DNA from 4 places in the Comamonas sp. F1-6 genome. Region 4 is predicted to be linked to each of the others. Evidence: predicted binding sites of a transcription regulator. Region 4 holds the regulator's gene; each other region holds the start of a gene.
What was found. The regulator LexA, encoded in region 4, represses DNA repair genes until DNA is damaged. The targets are predictions, from matches to a motif close to ACTGTATNNNNATACAGT.

Region 1: a site for LexA is predicted at 2,136-2,153, ahead of imuA (translesion DNA synthesis-associated protein ImuA). Genes of this name have one in related genera too.
Region 2: a site for LexA is predicted at 1,653-1,670, ahead of AAIL66_RS08210 (PA0069 family radical SAM protein). Genes of this name have one in related genera too.
Region 3: a site for LexA is predicted at 1,170-1,187, ahead of recA (recombinase RecA). Genes of this name have one in related genera too.

Annotation. Positions count from the first base shown of each region.
Region 1 covers NZ_JBCPWN010000020.1:78,209-81,529, reverse strand. Annotated here, with positions in the region: gene AAIL66_RS18700 (nuclear transport factor 2 family protein) at 1-129, shown strand, start outside; gene AAIL66_RS18695 (SprT-like domain-containing protein) at 460-1,284, opposite strand; gene AAIL66_RS18690 (DUF2191 domain-containing protein) at 1,370-1,585, shown strand; gene AAIL66_RS18685 (PIN domain-containing protein) at 1,585-1,971, shown strand; gene imuA (translesion DNA synthesis-associated protein ImuA) at 2,162-2,962, shown strand; gene AAIL66_RS18675 (DNA polymerase Y family protein) at 2,907-3,321, shown strand, end outside.
Region 2 covers NZ_JBCPWN010000006.1:50,894-54,214, forward strand. Annotated here, with positions in the region: gene AAIL66_RS08205 (tripartite tricarboxylate transporter substrate binding protein) at 1-369, shown strand, start outside; gene AAIL66_RS08210 (PA0069 family radical SAM protein) at 489-1,646, opposite strand; gene rnk (nucleoside diphosphate kinase regulator) at 2,001-2,408, shown strand; gene AAIL66_RS08220 (acyltransferase) at 2,471-3,321, opposite strand, start outside.
Region 3 covers NZ_JBCPWN010000016.1:31,918-35,238, forward strand. Annotated here, with positions in the region: gene AAIL66_RS16280 (response regulator transcription factor) at 1-488, opposite strand, end outside; gene AAIL66_RS16285 (MarR family transcriptional regulator) at 615-1,106, opposite strand; gene recA (recombinase RecA) at 1,245-2,354, shown strand; gene recX (recombination regulator RecX) at 2,540-3,016, shown strand; gene AAIL66_RS16300 (hypothetical protein) at 3,079-3,321, shown strand, end outside.
Region 4 covers NZ_JBCPWN010000014.1:70,872-74,192, forward strand. Annotated here, with positions in the region: gene AAIL66_RS15195 (asparaginase) at 1-975, opposite strand, end outside; gene lexA (transcriptional repressor LexA) at 1,058-1,729, shown strand; gene AAIL66_RS15205 (hypothetical protein) at 1,898-2,317, shown strand; gene AAIL66_RS15210 (hypothetical protein) at 2,737-2,982, shown strand; gene AAIL66_RS15215 (universal stress protein) at 3,125-3,321, shown strand, end outside.

The sequences.
Region 1 (3,321 bases), on a different contig from region 4:
GATGGCCTGATGCGCCGTCGCTACGCTTCTATTAACGACATGCCCATCAAGGAATTGGATCGTAAATTCCACTGGCCACTTGGGCGTCGTCCCGACGAGCACCCAGGACTCTCCGAACTGGGGCTATAACTAGCACAGACGACCTAAAGTTGCTTTGTCCGCTTTGGGTCGAGAGCACCAGTTCGACCCAGGTAAAGACGTTCACTCGAAGCTCATGTCAGTCCAGTGACTGCTTCGAGGTTTGGAGAGGACCTTTGTGGAGGTCTCGCTCCAATGACTGCTGTGGACATTAGCAGTCATCGGCATCTTTGAATTGGGCGACTGCAGACAGCCTAGACTTGCTGTTCGCGGCCACGCTCCGGACGACAGCTTCTGGCCGAACTCAGTCGGTCACGCCCAGCGGGTTCGTCGGCTGAAATCGGTACTGGCAGTCAATTCAACCGGAATACGCACTTTGCTCTAAATAGCGGTGAAGTTGTTTCTGCACTCGCCGCAGATCAGCTTTAGCCCAGGCTTTCCCCACACAGAGACCGGAATCTTGCATCCGCTACAGCTGTATTTCACCCGATTGGACTTGTTGGCTGGCGTAGTAAGCACCCCGCCTTCCCCTGCAGTGGCGGCGACAGCTGAGCCCGTGGGCTTAACTGCCTCGGCCAGGGCAGGGATGCTGGCCATTGGAGGCTTGGTCCCCTTGATGCCTTGAATGTGGTTGGCCATGCTGGCTTGGCCAGCGATTACGTGATCTGCAGAGGGGAAGCGGTCGTACCAGCTGAGCGTGAAATTTGCGGTCAGCAGCTCCTGGCATGCAGCCAAAAAGCGGCCACCCTCGACGGCATAGTCCGCCATGCAATCACCCGTTCGCGCGCCACCAGGTTGCCCAGTAGAGGAGGGCATGAGCCCGATGCTCTCCATCTTTCGCGCCCATTCCTCGTTGTGATACCGGCCTCGGCCTGGCTTGCCAAAATGGTGCTGCCACAAGTGCGTCATTTCATGGACTTGGGTCTGGAGTGTTTCGATGATCGGTACGACCGCAAAGTAGGTTGGATTCATCGCAATCTCGTCGGTCGTTGAGCCGTCCACCGAGGCAAAGCGGGCGGCTGAGAAGTAGCCAAAAGTTCGCTTTTCCCGCTGCAGCGTAATCAAGCAGCTTGGAAGTTGCCCCTCAAACAGCCGTTCATTGAAATGGTCGTAGGCCATCTGCAGCTCGTTGTAGGTTTCCTGCGTAGGTGCCAAGCGGGGTGAGGGCGTGGGCACAAGGTCAAGCTGGTTTGGCTGCTGGGTCATATTTGTATTGTGCAATACAAATCATCATTCACAAACATCCCGCCTGATGCGACAATGCATCAAATTTGATGCTAAAGGAGTAGCCATGAGATCGACCTTTACGATCGACGACGAAGTCGTGAACCGTGCCCGTGCTGTTGCAGCGCCTGGTATTGCTGTGCCTGAACTGGTACGCCTGGCGCTTGAAACCTTCACTCGCGTCGAGGCAGGCAAGCGCTTGGCTGCCCTGGGCGGAAGCGCGCCAGACATGCCTGATGTGCCACGCCGTGGCAGCGCGGCAGATGCCGAAGGCTCTCGCTGATGCCGGTGTCCGTTCTAGTCGATACATCGGTGTGGGTGAGGCATTTTCGGGAGGCCGACATCCACCTGCAGGAGCTCTTGGTGCAAGACAGCGTGCTGATGCATCCTATGGTGCATGCAGAGTTGGCCTGCGGCACGCCGCCAGCGCCGCGTGCCGATACGCTCGCAGCTCTGGCCATGCTGCGGCCGAGCCAGGAAGCTTCAATTCTTGAGACTTTGGCCTTCCTTGAGAAGAACAAGCTATTCGGTAAGGGCTGCGGCTTGGTAGATCTATCGCTGCTGGCCTCGACGCTAATCACACCGGGCGCTTTGCTTTGGACTGCAGATCGACGCCTTGCAGAGTTGGCCGCTCAGCTTGGCGTGGCATATGCCATACCAACGCATTGAGAGTCTCGAAAGCCCTTCTTGGGCTCTCGGATTAGCAGACGCCGCACCTTGCCGCGTCCTGAAGTCGCGCCAACCGCATTAAGACCAGAAGTGCTGCTACTCAATCCGCAGCATTGGCTAAATACCGTCAGCGCCATGGCACTAATCAGCTTTCAGGCTTTTATACTGTACATCCATACAGTTAAAAGCCATGAATGCCGCAACCCACTCCATCACACACGATCCCGGTGACTATGACCGCTGGCATCTGCCGTCGCATCTTGCGCAGGCGGTTTGGCGCGGCACAGAGGTAGCAAGGTCGACCGGCAGAGCTTTCCCTACTGGCTTTACGGAGCTCAATGCCGCGTTGCCCGGTGGAGGCTGGCCGACTCATGGCTTGAGCGAGTTGTTGCTGCCCCAGGCCGCGCTGTGTGAATGGCGGTTGCTCGGGCCAGCCTTGCCTGAGTTGCTGGCGGACAAGGGTAGTCGGGTCTATCTGGTTGCTCCTCCGAAGACGCCACTCGCAATGGGCCTTGCTCAGCTCGGCCTTGCCCCAGAGCAACTTGTCTGGATTGATGCCAAGGGGTCGGCTGAACGGCTGTGGGCCGCAGAGCAACTCATTAAATCTGAGCCAGACGGTGCTGTGATTGCCTGGCTTCCTCAAGCAAGACAGGACCAGATCCGCCGCCTGCAGGTTCACGCGCATGCATGCGATGCACCTGTGTTCTTGATTCGTCCCGAGTCAGCCCTACGAGACGCCTCGCCGGCACCGCTACGACTCTCTGTATCTCTCGGCCAGGGCTGGGACATTGATGTGCAGATCCGTAAACGCCGGGGTGGTGCTGCCGTCGAAGTAATGCATCTGAATGCCGTTCCGGGCAATCTGAACTCCATCATTCCACCTCGTATGCGCAACCTTGGCATTCCAGTGCCAAGCATTCCACAGGAGGTGCACCATGCATTGGGCAGCTCTCATACCCATATCGCTTCCAAGCTCCGCATCGCCCATTGAGCTGCAGTCGTTGGCGGTCTGGGCTTTGCAGTTCACGCCGCGTGTGGCCATGGTCGAAGAGGGCGTACTGCTGGAGGTCGATGCAAGCATGCGGCTATTCGGCGGCACAGCGGCGTTGCATTCGCTGGTGGAGACTGGGGCGCAAGAACTCGGAGCCAGCGTTGCATGGGCACCGACGGGCCTTGCAGCGCTTGCGTTGGCACGACAAGGTGTGAGCGATGGGTTCCACGAGCCGTTGGTGCGCCTGCTCGATAGGCTGTTGCTGGAGCGAATTACCGCAGTGGCCAAGCATCAGCCTACCCTGGCGAGGGTTGGATGCAGAACCCTTGGCCAAGTGCGTGCGCTGCCGCGTGGCGGCA
Region 2 (3,321 bases), on a different contig from region 4:
ATGGACGGGCTCACCACGGCCCTGCCGCTGATCAAGGCCGGCAAGGTCAAGCCGCTGGCCGTGAACTACCCTACGCGCATGGTGCAGTTGCCCGATGTGCCCACCTTCAAGGAACTGGGCTACCCGCAACTTTCCGAGGTAAGCTGGTTCGGCGTCTGGTCGCGCCCGGATATCCCTGCCGATGTGCAGGCCAGGGTCAGAGAGATCGCGCTGCAGTATTTCAAGCAGCCCCAGGTCGAGGCCAGGCTCAGGGACATGGGCATGGAGTCGGGCACCGACGCGACCCCGGAAGCGCTGATGAACGAACTGCAGAAGGCCTATCAGCGCCAGCAGGCCTTGCTCAAGTCCATTGATTACCAAGCTCAGTAAACAGTTCAGGCGCCCAAAAGGCCGGAGTCATGCCAGATTCCGGCCTTTTGCAACCGGGCAGCTGCAGCTCGCTGCCTCGACCCGTTCCGAGTCGACACGCAACGAAATGAGACGAAACATCAGAAAAGACTTTGCTGCGGCGACAGCAAGGAATGATGGTACTGATCGCAGTCCAGTTGCACGCGCTCACGGTTCAGCCCAAGCTTGCGGCAGGCCAGTGCAAAGCGTTGCGCCAGCATATCGGCCCAGGCGCCTGTTCCCTTCATGCGCTGGCCAAACCTGCTGTTGTAGACCTTGCCGTCGGCTCTGCCCGCTTCGCTGATCCCATGCAGATCCCGCACCCGCTCCATCACGCGTTGGGCGCGCTCGGGATAGTGCAGCGTCAGCCATTCATTGAACAGCGGAGCCACTTCCCACGGCAGACGCAGCACTGCATAAAAAGCCTGTCTTGCACCGGCCTCGCTGGCTGCGGCCAGCACCTGCTCCATATCGTCGTTCAGGAACGGAATCTGCGGCGCCAGGCTGACGCCTACGGGTATGCCTGCCTCGCTCAGGGTCCGAATCATGCGCAGCCGCCGATGCGGTGCGGCGGCGCGTGGTTCCAGCTGCCGGGCCAGCTCGGGCTGCAAGGTGGTCAGCGTCACATAAACGGCCACCAGATGCTGCTGTGCCAGCGGCACCAGCAAATCAAGGTCGCGTTCGATGCCGCTGCCCTTGGTGACGATGGAAAACGGATGCCTGGCCTGCGCCAGGACCTCTATCACGCGGCGCGTCAACCCGACTTCGCGCTCCACAGGCTGGTAGCAGTCCGTGACCGAGCCGAGCATGATGGGGGCCGCCACATGGCTGGACCGGGATAACTCGGCGCGCAGCACCTCGGGCAGGTTCTGCTTGGCAATCAGCCGGGTTTCGAAATCCAGACCCGGCGAATAGCCCAGATAGCCATGCGTGGGCCGGGCATAGCAATAAATGCATCCGTGCTCGCATCCTCTATAGGGATTGAGCCCCAGATGAAAAGGCAGATCCGGCGATTCGTGGCGGCTCAGGGCTGATTTGGCCCGCTCCCACTCCAGATGGGTGCACCAGGTCTTGACTTCCTCACCCTCTTCGCTTCCTTCATCCTGTTCGGACTTGCCCCAGCCGTCATCGAAACCCTGGCGCAGCTCCCGTGCAAACCGGTGCGTGATCTGGCTGGCAGCCCCTCGCCCCTTGATGAGCCGCACCGGCACATCGGTCCGAATGGATTCCAGTCCAGAGGATGAGGAAAGTTTCTTCATAAAACAACTGTACATAAATACAGTTATTCATTGCAAGAAATGGGCACTGACCATGGCTGCATCCCGGTCAATACGGTGAGGGTTGATTGAGTCAGATCTGGATGAAAAATGACTGCGCTCATTGCTCTACAGGCTTAGCACGCTCCATTAACTAGAGCAAGTTCAAAGTCAATCCGCACTCAGTGAGTGCGAGATGGCTTGGCAGTTTGCGATTCAGCGCCGACAATCCCTTCAATGCACCAAGTTGGTGCCTTTCACTGAATGCCTTGGCCCGGACAACACCGTTGCCCGGGCTTTTGTCCGTTTGCGCAACGCCAAAGCGCCAACCACACCATCTCGCAAGGGAGTTACTACATGGAGCGCAAGCCCAATATCACTCTGTCCTCCTTGGACCTGGATCGCATTGAATCGCTGCTGGAAAAGAACAACAGCCAGTTCCCCGGCCGTGATGCACTGGAGGCGGAGCTGGACCGCGCGGATGTACTCGACCCCGCAGAAATACCCGCCAACGTGGTGACGATGAACTCCACCGTGCGCTTCACCATTCTCGAGATCGCCAAGACCAATACGCTGACACTGGTCTACCCCAAGGATATGGATGGCAGCGCCGACAAGGTCTCCATCTTTGCGCCAGTAGGCATCGCCCTGCTGGGCCTGTCAGTGGGTGATGAGTTCAAGATGCCCAGCCCTACCGGTCAGGTAACCGTGCGCGTGGATGCCATCGAGTTCCAGCCCGAAAGCGCGGGCGAGCTCCATCGCTGAACCGGCTCACCCAACAAAAAAGCAGCTCACCGAAGCTGCTTTTTTTGTTGCCTGGATCAGACTCAGCGCAAGCCGGCCAGCATGGTGGTCAGCAGACCCGCGCCGATCAAGCCTGCCTGCCAGCGCAGGGCCTGACTCCATGACGAAACATGGCGCTCCACCAGTTGATACAGCGCGTAGCCGGCAGTCAGTGAAAGCACAAAGGCAAACGGGATGCCCACCACGGCGGCTGTGACCGAACCATGCCAGAAATGGTTGACCACTGCGTTGACCAGCAGGCAGATGGAAAAGTGAATCAGGAATACCGAGTAGGAAATCTCTCCCAGGCGACGCAGCGGCGCAAAACCCTGCCAGCGGGCAATGACCTCGGTACGCATGCAAACGATCAGCAGCATCGCGGTCACGCCGGCGAGAAAAATGCGGTCGCGCCACTCATAGACCAGCGCGCCGATGATCAGAGCAGCAATCAGCATGCCCCAGCTCCAGGCCGTCAGGCGCTTGTCTGCTGCCACCGCCCAGAAGGCCATCATGCCGATGCCATAGGCACCCATGAAATAAATCGCCCAGACATCCAGGTCTGCATCAAGATTGAAGCTCAGCAACGAAGCTGCCGTCCCCACAACCACCAGCCCCTGCATGCCAGTCACAGCCCAGGGCCACCAGCGCTTCATGGCCGTAGCACCCAAGCGCTTCAGCGCCCATTGTTGCAGCCAGCGCACTCCGGCCAGCAACAGCACGGTCGCGGCGAACAGCTGAAAGTCTATGGACACATACCAGACACCAGCCGACAGTGACTCCTCGCCCACAATGCCCTGCAGCAGCAGAGCATGGGCCATGAGCTGCCATAGATCGGGGTCGGCGGACACGGACTCGTGATCGAACCAGGGACGAATCGCCGCAGACACCACAATCG
Region 3 (3,321 bases), on a different contig from region 4:
AGCAGCACCTCCAGCAGGCCCAGCTCGCGCGCCGACAGCTCCACCATCTTGCCGTCTATGGTGGCGACCCGGCCGGTCTGGTCATAGACCAGCGGGCCATGCTTGATGGTGGAGCTGGCGCCGCCCATGCCGCGACGCGTGAGGGCGCGCACGCGCGCTTCCAGCTCGGACAGCGCAAACGGCTTGGCCATGTAGTCGTCCGCACCATAGTCCAGGCCCTGTACGCGCTCTTCGATCGAATCGGCGGCCGTGAGAATCAGCACCGGCAGCGCATCGCCGCGCCCGCGCAGGCGCTTGAGCACTTCCAGGCCGTGCACCTTTGGCAGGCCCAGATCGAGAATCAGCAAATCGAATTCGCTGCTGGTCAGCAAGGCGGTATCGGCCTCGCTGCCGTTGGCCACATGGCTGACGACGGCACCCGAGCTGCGCAGCGTGCGCAGCAGGCCATCCGCCAGCACCTGGTCGTCTTCGGCAATCAGTATGCGCATGTGTGTCTCCTGCTTGTTATGTGTGCCTGTTTGCACTTTTGCTGCCATTGTAGGGATGGCTCATGGCCGTTCGGGGCAATTCTCGACAGCCGCTCATAGGCGTCAAGAAGGCGTCAATACAGAATCTCAGTAGCCTTCGGCATAGGCTTCCAGGCCCAGCGCGACCACGGTGGCCACATCCGCGCCCACGGCTTCGCGAAATTCGGCCTCGGCCTGGCTTACGGCGTCGTGAAAAGCCTGCAGCCAGGCCAGACCCGCATCGGTGAAGCGCACGCGCCTGGCGCGCGCATCATGCGGGTCGGCCTCGCGCGTGACCAATCCCCAGGCTTCGCACTGCGCCACCAGATCGGCCATGGCCTGCTTGGTCATGCCGGCCTTGTCGGCCAGATCGGTGAGCCGGTCGCCAGCCAGCGACAGATGGCGCGTGATGTGGATATGGGCCGCTCCTACCTTGTCGCGCGCCGCCAGATTGGATAGCGCCAGCGGCACCTCCACTGCACGCGCCATGAGCTGCAGCACGCGCGCATCGAAGCGGCGCATGGCATGGCCCAGCAAACGGCCCAGATGGGTCTGGCGCCAGGCATCGGCGGGCGGGGTGACAGGGGCGATTTCTGACATGGATAAATAGTAAGGCAAACTGACTAAATATTTAAATAAATCTGCAGTATCCGCATCTAAACTACTGTTCAAGCATCCAGCCTGAATGCAAAAACAGGACTGGCCACAGACAGTCATTCACCTACTTCGGAGCCTGATATGAACGCCATCGCCAAGACCAACGACGCCAACAGCGAAAAAGCCAAAGCCCTGGCTGCAGCCCTGGCCCAGATCGAAAAGCAGTTCGGCAAGGGCACCATCATGAAGCTCGGTGAAGGTGAGGCCATCGAAGACATTCAGGTCGTCTCCACCGGCTCCCTGGGTCTGGACATCGCGCTGGGCGTAGGTGGTCTGCCCCGTGGCCGCGTGATCGAAATCTACGGTCCCGAATCCTCGGGCAAGACCACGCTGACGCTGCAGGTCATTGCCGAGATGCAAAAGCAGGGCGGCACCTGCGCCTTTATCGACGCGGAACATGCGCTGGACACCAGCTATGCCCAGAAGCTGGGCGTGAACCTCAGCGACGTGCTGATCAGCCAGCCCGACACCGGTGAGCAGGCTCTGGAAATCTGCGACAGTCTGGTGCGCTCGGGTGCCGTGGACCTGATCGTCATCGACTCGGTGGCCGCATTGACGCCCAAGGCCGAAATCGAAGGCGAGATGGGCGACGCCCTGCCCGGCCTGCAGGCCCGTCTGATGAGCCAGGCCCTGCGCAAGCTGACGGCCACCATCAAGAAGACCAACTGCATGGTCATCTTCATCAACCAGATCCGCATGAAGATCGGCGTGATGTTCGGCTCGCCCGAGACCACCACCGGCGGCAATGCGCTGAAGTTCTATGCCTCCGTGCGTCTGGATATCCGCCGCACCGGCACCATCAAGAAGGGCGACGAGGCCATCGGCAACGAAACCAAGGTCAAGGTCGTGAAGAACAAGGTCTCGCCCCCCTTCAAGACGGCAGAGTTCGACATTCTGTTTGGCGAAGGCATCAGCCGCGAAGGCGAGATCCTGGACATGGGCGTGAACGCCAAGATTCTGGAAAAGAGCGGTGCCTGGTATGCCTACAACGGCGAAAAAATCGGCCAGGGCCGCGACAACTCGCGTGAATTCCTGCGCGAGAACCCCGCGCTGGCCATCGAAATCGAAAACAAGGTGCGCGAAAGCCTGGGCATCAAGCTGCTGCCCGTGGACGGTGCTGCGGCTGCCGAATCCAAGCCTGCCAAGGGCGGCAAGGGCAAGGTGGACAAGGACGGCGTGATTGAAGGTTGATTCAGTCACCCTGAGGCGCCATGCGCCTTTCGCGAAAGGGGACTACATCCTCGCTGCGGGTGCGGCCCCTGCTTGATGTCCCTGGCTTGGTGAGCGCCAGTGTTTGAGTGCGGGCCTCATTGCTCAAAAGGTTTGCCATCTTTGCGCAGGTTCGTCCTGCGCCTTTTTGTTTCTGGAGATGCGTCGTGAGCTTTGCCAAACTTTCACTCAAGGGCCGCGCCCTCAAGCTGCTGGCGCAGCGCGAGCATTCGCGGCTGGAGCTGCAGCGCAAGCTGGCCGCCCATGTGGAGGAGGGCGACGATCTGAATGCCGTGCTCGACGAGCTGGAGCAGCGGGGCTTCATCAGCGTGGAGCGCGTGGTCGAGTCTGTCTTGCGCAGCAAGGCCGGCCGTTATGGCGCAGCGCGTCTGGTGCATGATCTGCGCAGCAAGGGGCTTGATGACGAGACCGTGCGCCAGGCGGGCGAGCAGCTGCGCGGCAGCGAGCTGCAGCGCGCGCGCGAGCTGTGGTGCAAGCGTTTTGGCAGCGTGCCCGTCGACCTCAAGGAAAAGGCCAGGCAGCTGCGCTTTCTGGCTTCGCGCGGCTTTTCGTCCAGCGTGGCTTCACGCGTGCTGCGCGATGCCCCATACTCCCCTGCACCCGACAGCGAGGACGAGGACTGAGGCGGCCACCCGGTCCCCGCCCGCCTGCGGCGGCAACAGCTTCTTACACCGGAGGGACCCACGTGCTGACTGCTTCGCAACCCCCTGATTCCCCATCCGCCTTGCGCGTGGGCCTGAGTGCCGGCAAATCGCTGCTGGGCGGCCTGATGCTGGGTGCCTTGCTGGCCCTGGTGCTGGGCTGCGGCGCGGCCGTGTTCTATTTTTCCCGCCTGATGGCCGATCCCGGCCAGGGCATTCATGCCTCGGCCCATACCGGCATCTACGGCGCCGTGATCAGCCTGCTGATGTCGCCGCCGCTGCTGGTG
Region 4 (3,321 bases):
TGCGCGAGGCCAGCCCATCAGCTCCAGCATCAGGCTGATTCTGGCCTTGGCCATCGGCAGGCTGCTCACACGGCCATCCCGCGCTCCCTCAGCCTGCACCACCTGCCCCTCCTCGCACCGGGTCGTGATGCGCAAAGCCATGCCTTGCGCCTGCGCCCAGTCCAGAGCTGGAGCCAATGCCTGATGGACCGTGCCATTGCCCGTGCCCACCACCACCACGGCACGCACGCCTGCCGCATACCAGGCCTGCATCACCGCCAGCGCCACGGCACTGTTGCAGCCCGCATGGCTGTGCAGCAACTCCACCTGGGGCCATTGACCTGCGGGCGGTAAAGCGATTGCAGGCAAGCCAGCCGCAGCAGCCCTAGGCAGCGCGCCCGTTGCCCAGCGCACCCGTCCCACTTCCACCCAGCCCTGCGGGCCGGTGCCACTGCCATCAAAGGCATCCACACGGTAAGGATGCACCTTGCGCACCTGGCGCGCACTGAACACCCTGCCCGCCACCACCGCCAGCACGCCCCGGCCAGCGGCCTGTGCATCGGCCGCACAGGCCACGGCATCACGCAGATTGCCGGGGCCGTCAGCGGAGATGGCTGTGGCCGGGCGCATCGCACAGGTCAGCACCACGGGCTTTGACGGACGCAGAACGCATTGCAGAAACCAGGCGGTTTCCTCCAGCGTGTCCGTGCCGTGGGTGATCACGATGCCGCTCAGATCATCACGCGCGAGCAGCTCGGCACATCGCAGCGCGAGTGCATGCCAGGTCGCGTGATCCATATCCTTGCTGTCCAGCTGCGCCAGTTGCTCCGCCTGCAGCGACGCAGCAGCAACGCGTTCCAGGTCCGGCACGGCCTGCAGCAGTTGGGCCACGCCCAACTGGGCCGCACGGTAGCCCACACTGGTGCCAGCCTGCTCGGCGACACCGGCAATCGTGCCGCCCGTGCCCAGGATGACGATATTTTTGTCACGTTCCACTTGCAGTCCTCTTCAAACTGATTAAAAATACAGGTACTGGATGAACACACAGTATTCATCATCGATCGATCAAGGAATGCCCATGGACCACCCCAAGCTCACTCCCCGCCAGCAGCAGATTCTGGACCTCATCCAGTCCAGCATCGCTCGCACGGGTGCGCCCCCTACCCGGGCCGAGATTGCCAGCACCTTTGGCTTCAAGTCGGCCAATGCTGCAGAAGAGCATTTGCAGGCACTGGCCCGCAAGGGCGTCATAGATCTGGTCAGCGGCACATCGCGCGGCATTCGCCTGCGCGCCGATACCGTGCGCACCATCAATGCGGCACGCGGCACCAGCTTTGCGCTGCCGCTCACGGCCCTGGCCCCGCTGGTGCTTCCCCTGGTCGGCCGCGTCGCTGCCGGCTCGCCTATTCTGGCCCAGGAACATATCGATCAGAGCTATTCGGTCGAGCCCAGCCTGTTTGCAGCCAAGCCTGATTACCTGCTCAAGGTCCGCGGCATGTCCATGCGTGACGCGGGCATCATGGACGGCGACCTGCTGGCGGTACAGGCTACGCATGAAGCGCGCAACGGCCAGATTGTGGTGGCCCGCCTCGGTGACGACGTGACCGTCAAGCGCTTCAAGCGCACGCCTCAGGGCATCGAGCTGCTGCCCGAGAACCCCGACTACAAGATCATTCACGTCGATCCTGAAGAGCCATTCGCCATCGAAGGCCTGGCCGTAGGCCTTATCCGCAACAGCATGTTCATGTAACGGGCAGACGGCGTCCCTCCGTCCATGCAGCGGAGGCACCGAGCCTCTTTCCCTCTCAAGCCCAGGTGGTAGGCGCGAAGCCGTTGAGCTTCGCCCTGGGCGGAGCTTTGCCTGAAGAACGCAATCCTGCCTTTATCCATGCCGCAAGGTCATCAAAGGAGTTGCTAAATGGGATTCGCCACATCACTGCAGTCTTTGACACGCCGGACCCTGAAAAGCCTGTCGCCCATGCAATCTTTCCCCTCGGACTTGCGTTGCGGCGAGGACGGCGCAGCCGCCACGCAGCCTGCTTCCCTCAATGCCCGTGGGCCGAAGGCAACGCGGATCGGCATTCCTTTCATGCGCGCCAACCGCAGCTGCGGCCGTCTCGCCGGCCATGCGCTTCGCATTCAGTCCGTTGCAGCCACCCAGCTACATGTGCCGATGACCGCCGAACCTGCGCAGGTCGGCGCTCCGCGACTGCTCAAGATCGTGCAGCGTGAGCCGCGCAGTCAGCCCGAATGCCTGCTGATCTCGGGCCGCATGGCCGATGTCTGCGCCGCGCTGGAGCGTATGGCACTCCATGAGCAAACAGCCCCACAAGTCTGAAAGCACAGTGAGGTTTGACGGCCTGCACTTATGCGGCCCCGAGCCCGACCCGCGATAGGCCTGCAGGCGGAGCAACAAAGCTTCCATATGCATCCAACAGGAAGCCATTTCAGCGCTCTTGGCCCATTGGCTGGCAGATATGACGCCAGACGACTCTGCCAGCAGTGCATAGGCGAAAAACTCGATATCGCCAAAGCAGACCCTCTGCCTTGGCGCCGAACGATCTGGATCGCCATGTAAATTTTTTACTGATGCTCTGCAGGGGCCTGTCCGCCGAAACGCATTTCGCACAAGCCTCGCAGCCTTCTATACTCCTTGTCAGGCGCGAATATGCGTCAGAGCGGATACCCGGATCAGGGTATTGCGGCACCTCTTCGACAGTGGAAACATTCATATACACATGTCAACGAGGGCGTCTTATGAGTGCCTACCGCAAGCTCTTGCAGCACATACAGGCCAAAGACGCCAATGGGAACCTGCGCCTGATTCTGGTCTATCAGAGCTTTGATGAGGTCGACATGCCGCATGGCGTCTCCATACGCCCGTCTGCCATTTACTTTGAAACTGCCGATCACCAGGAGGTCAACTGGCTCAATCCACAGCAGTTCGAGATAGAGGCCACTGGCGAAATCCTCAATCGCGTTCCTCCTTCGCCCGAGGAATGAGACAACTCGACGCGACCGCCCCGTTACAGAGTCTTACCTCCTGTCTACAACTCTGCTGCATTCAAGAACTAGGCATTGCGCGGCTCGAAATATTGGAATAAATTGATTCTCAGGCACATCTTCCGGCATCAGGAGGCTGAACATGTTCAAGCACCTGCTCATTCCCACCGATGGCACCAAACTGTCAGAGGCTGCCGTGCGTGCTGGCGTTCTGCTTGCGCGTGAACAAGGCGCCAAGGTGACCGGCCTTTATGTCATGCCCGATTACCGCGCCATCATCTACGGCGCGGACGCGCTTCTGACTTACAACAGCGCAGAGTTCGAGCGAAGTGCCAACAG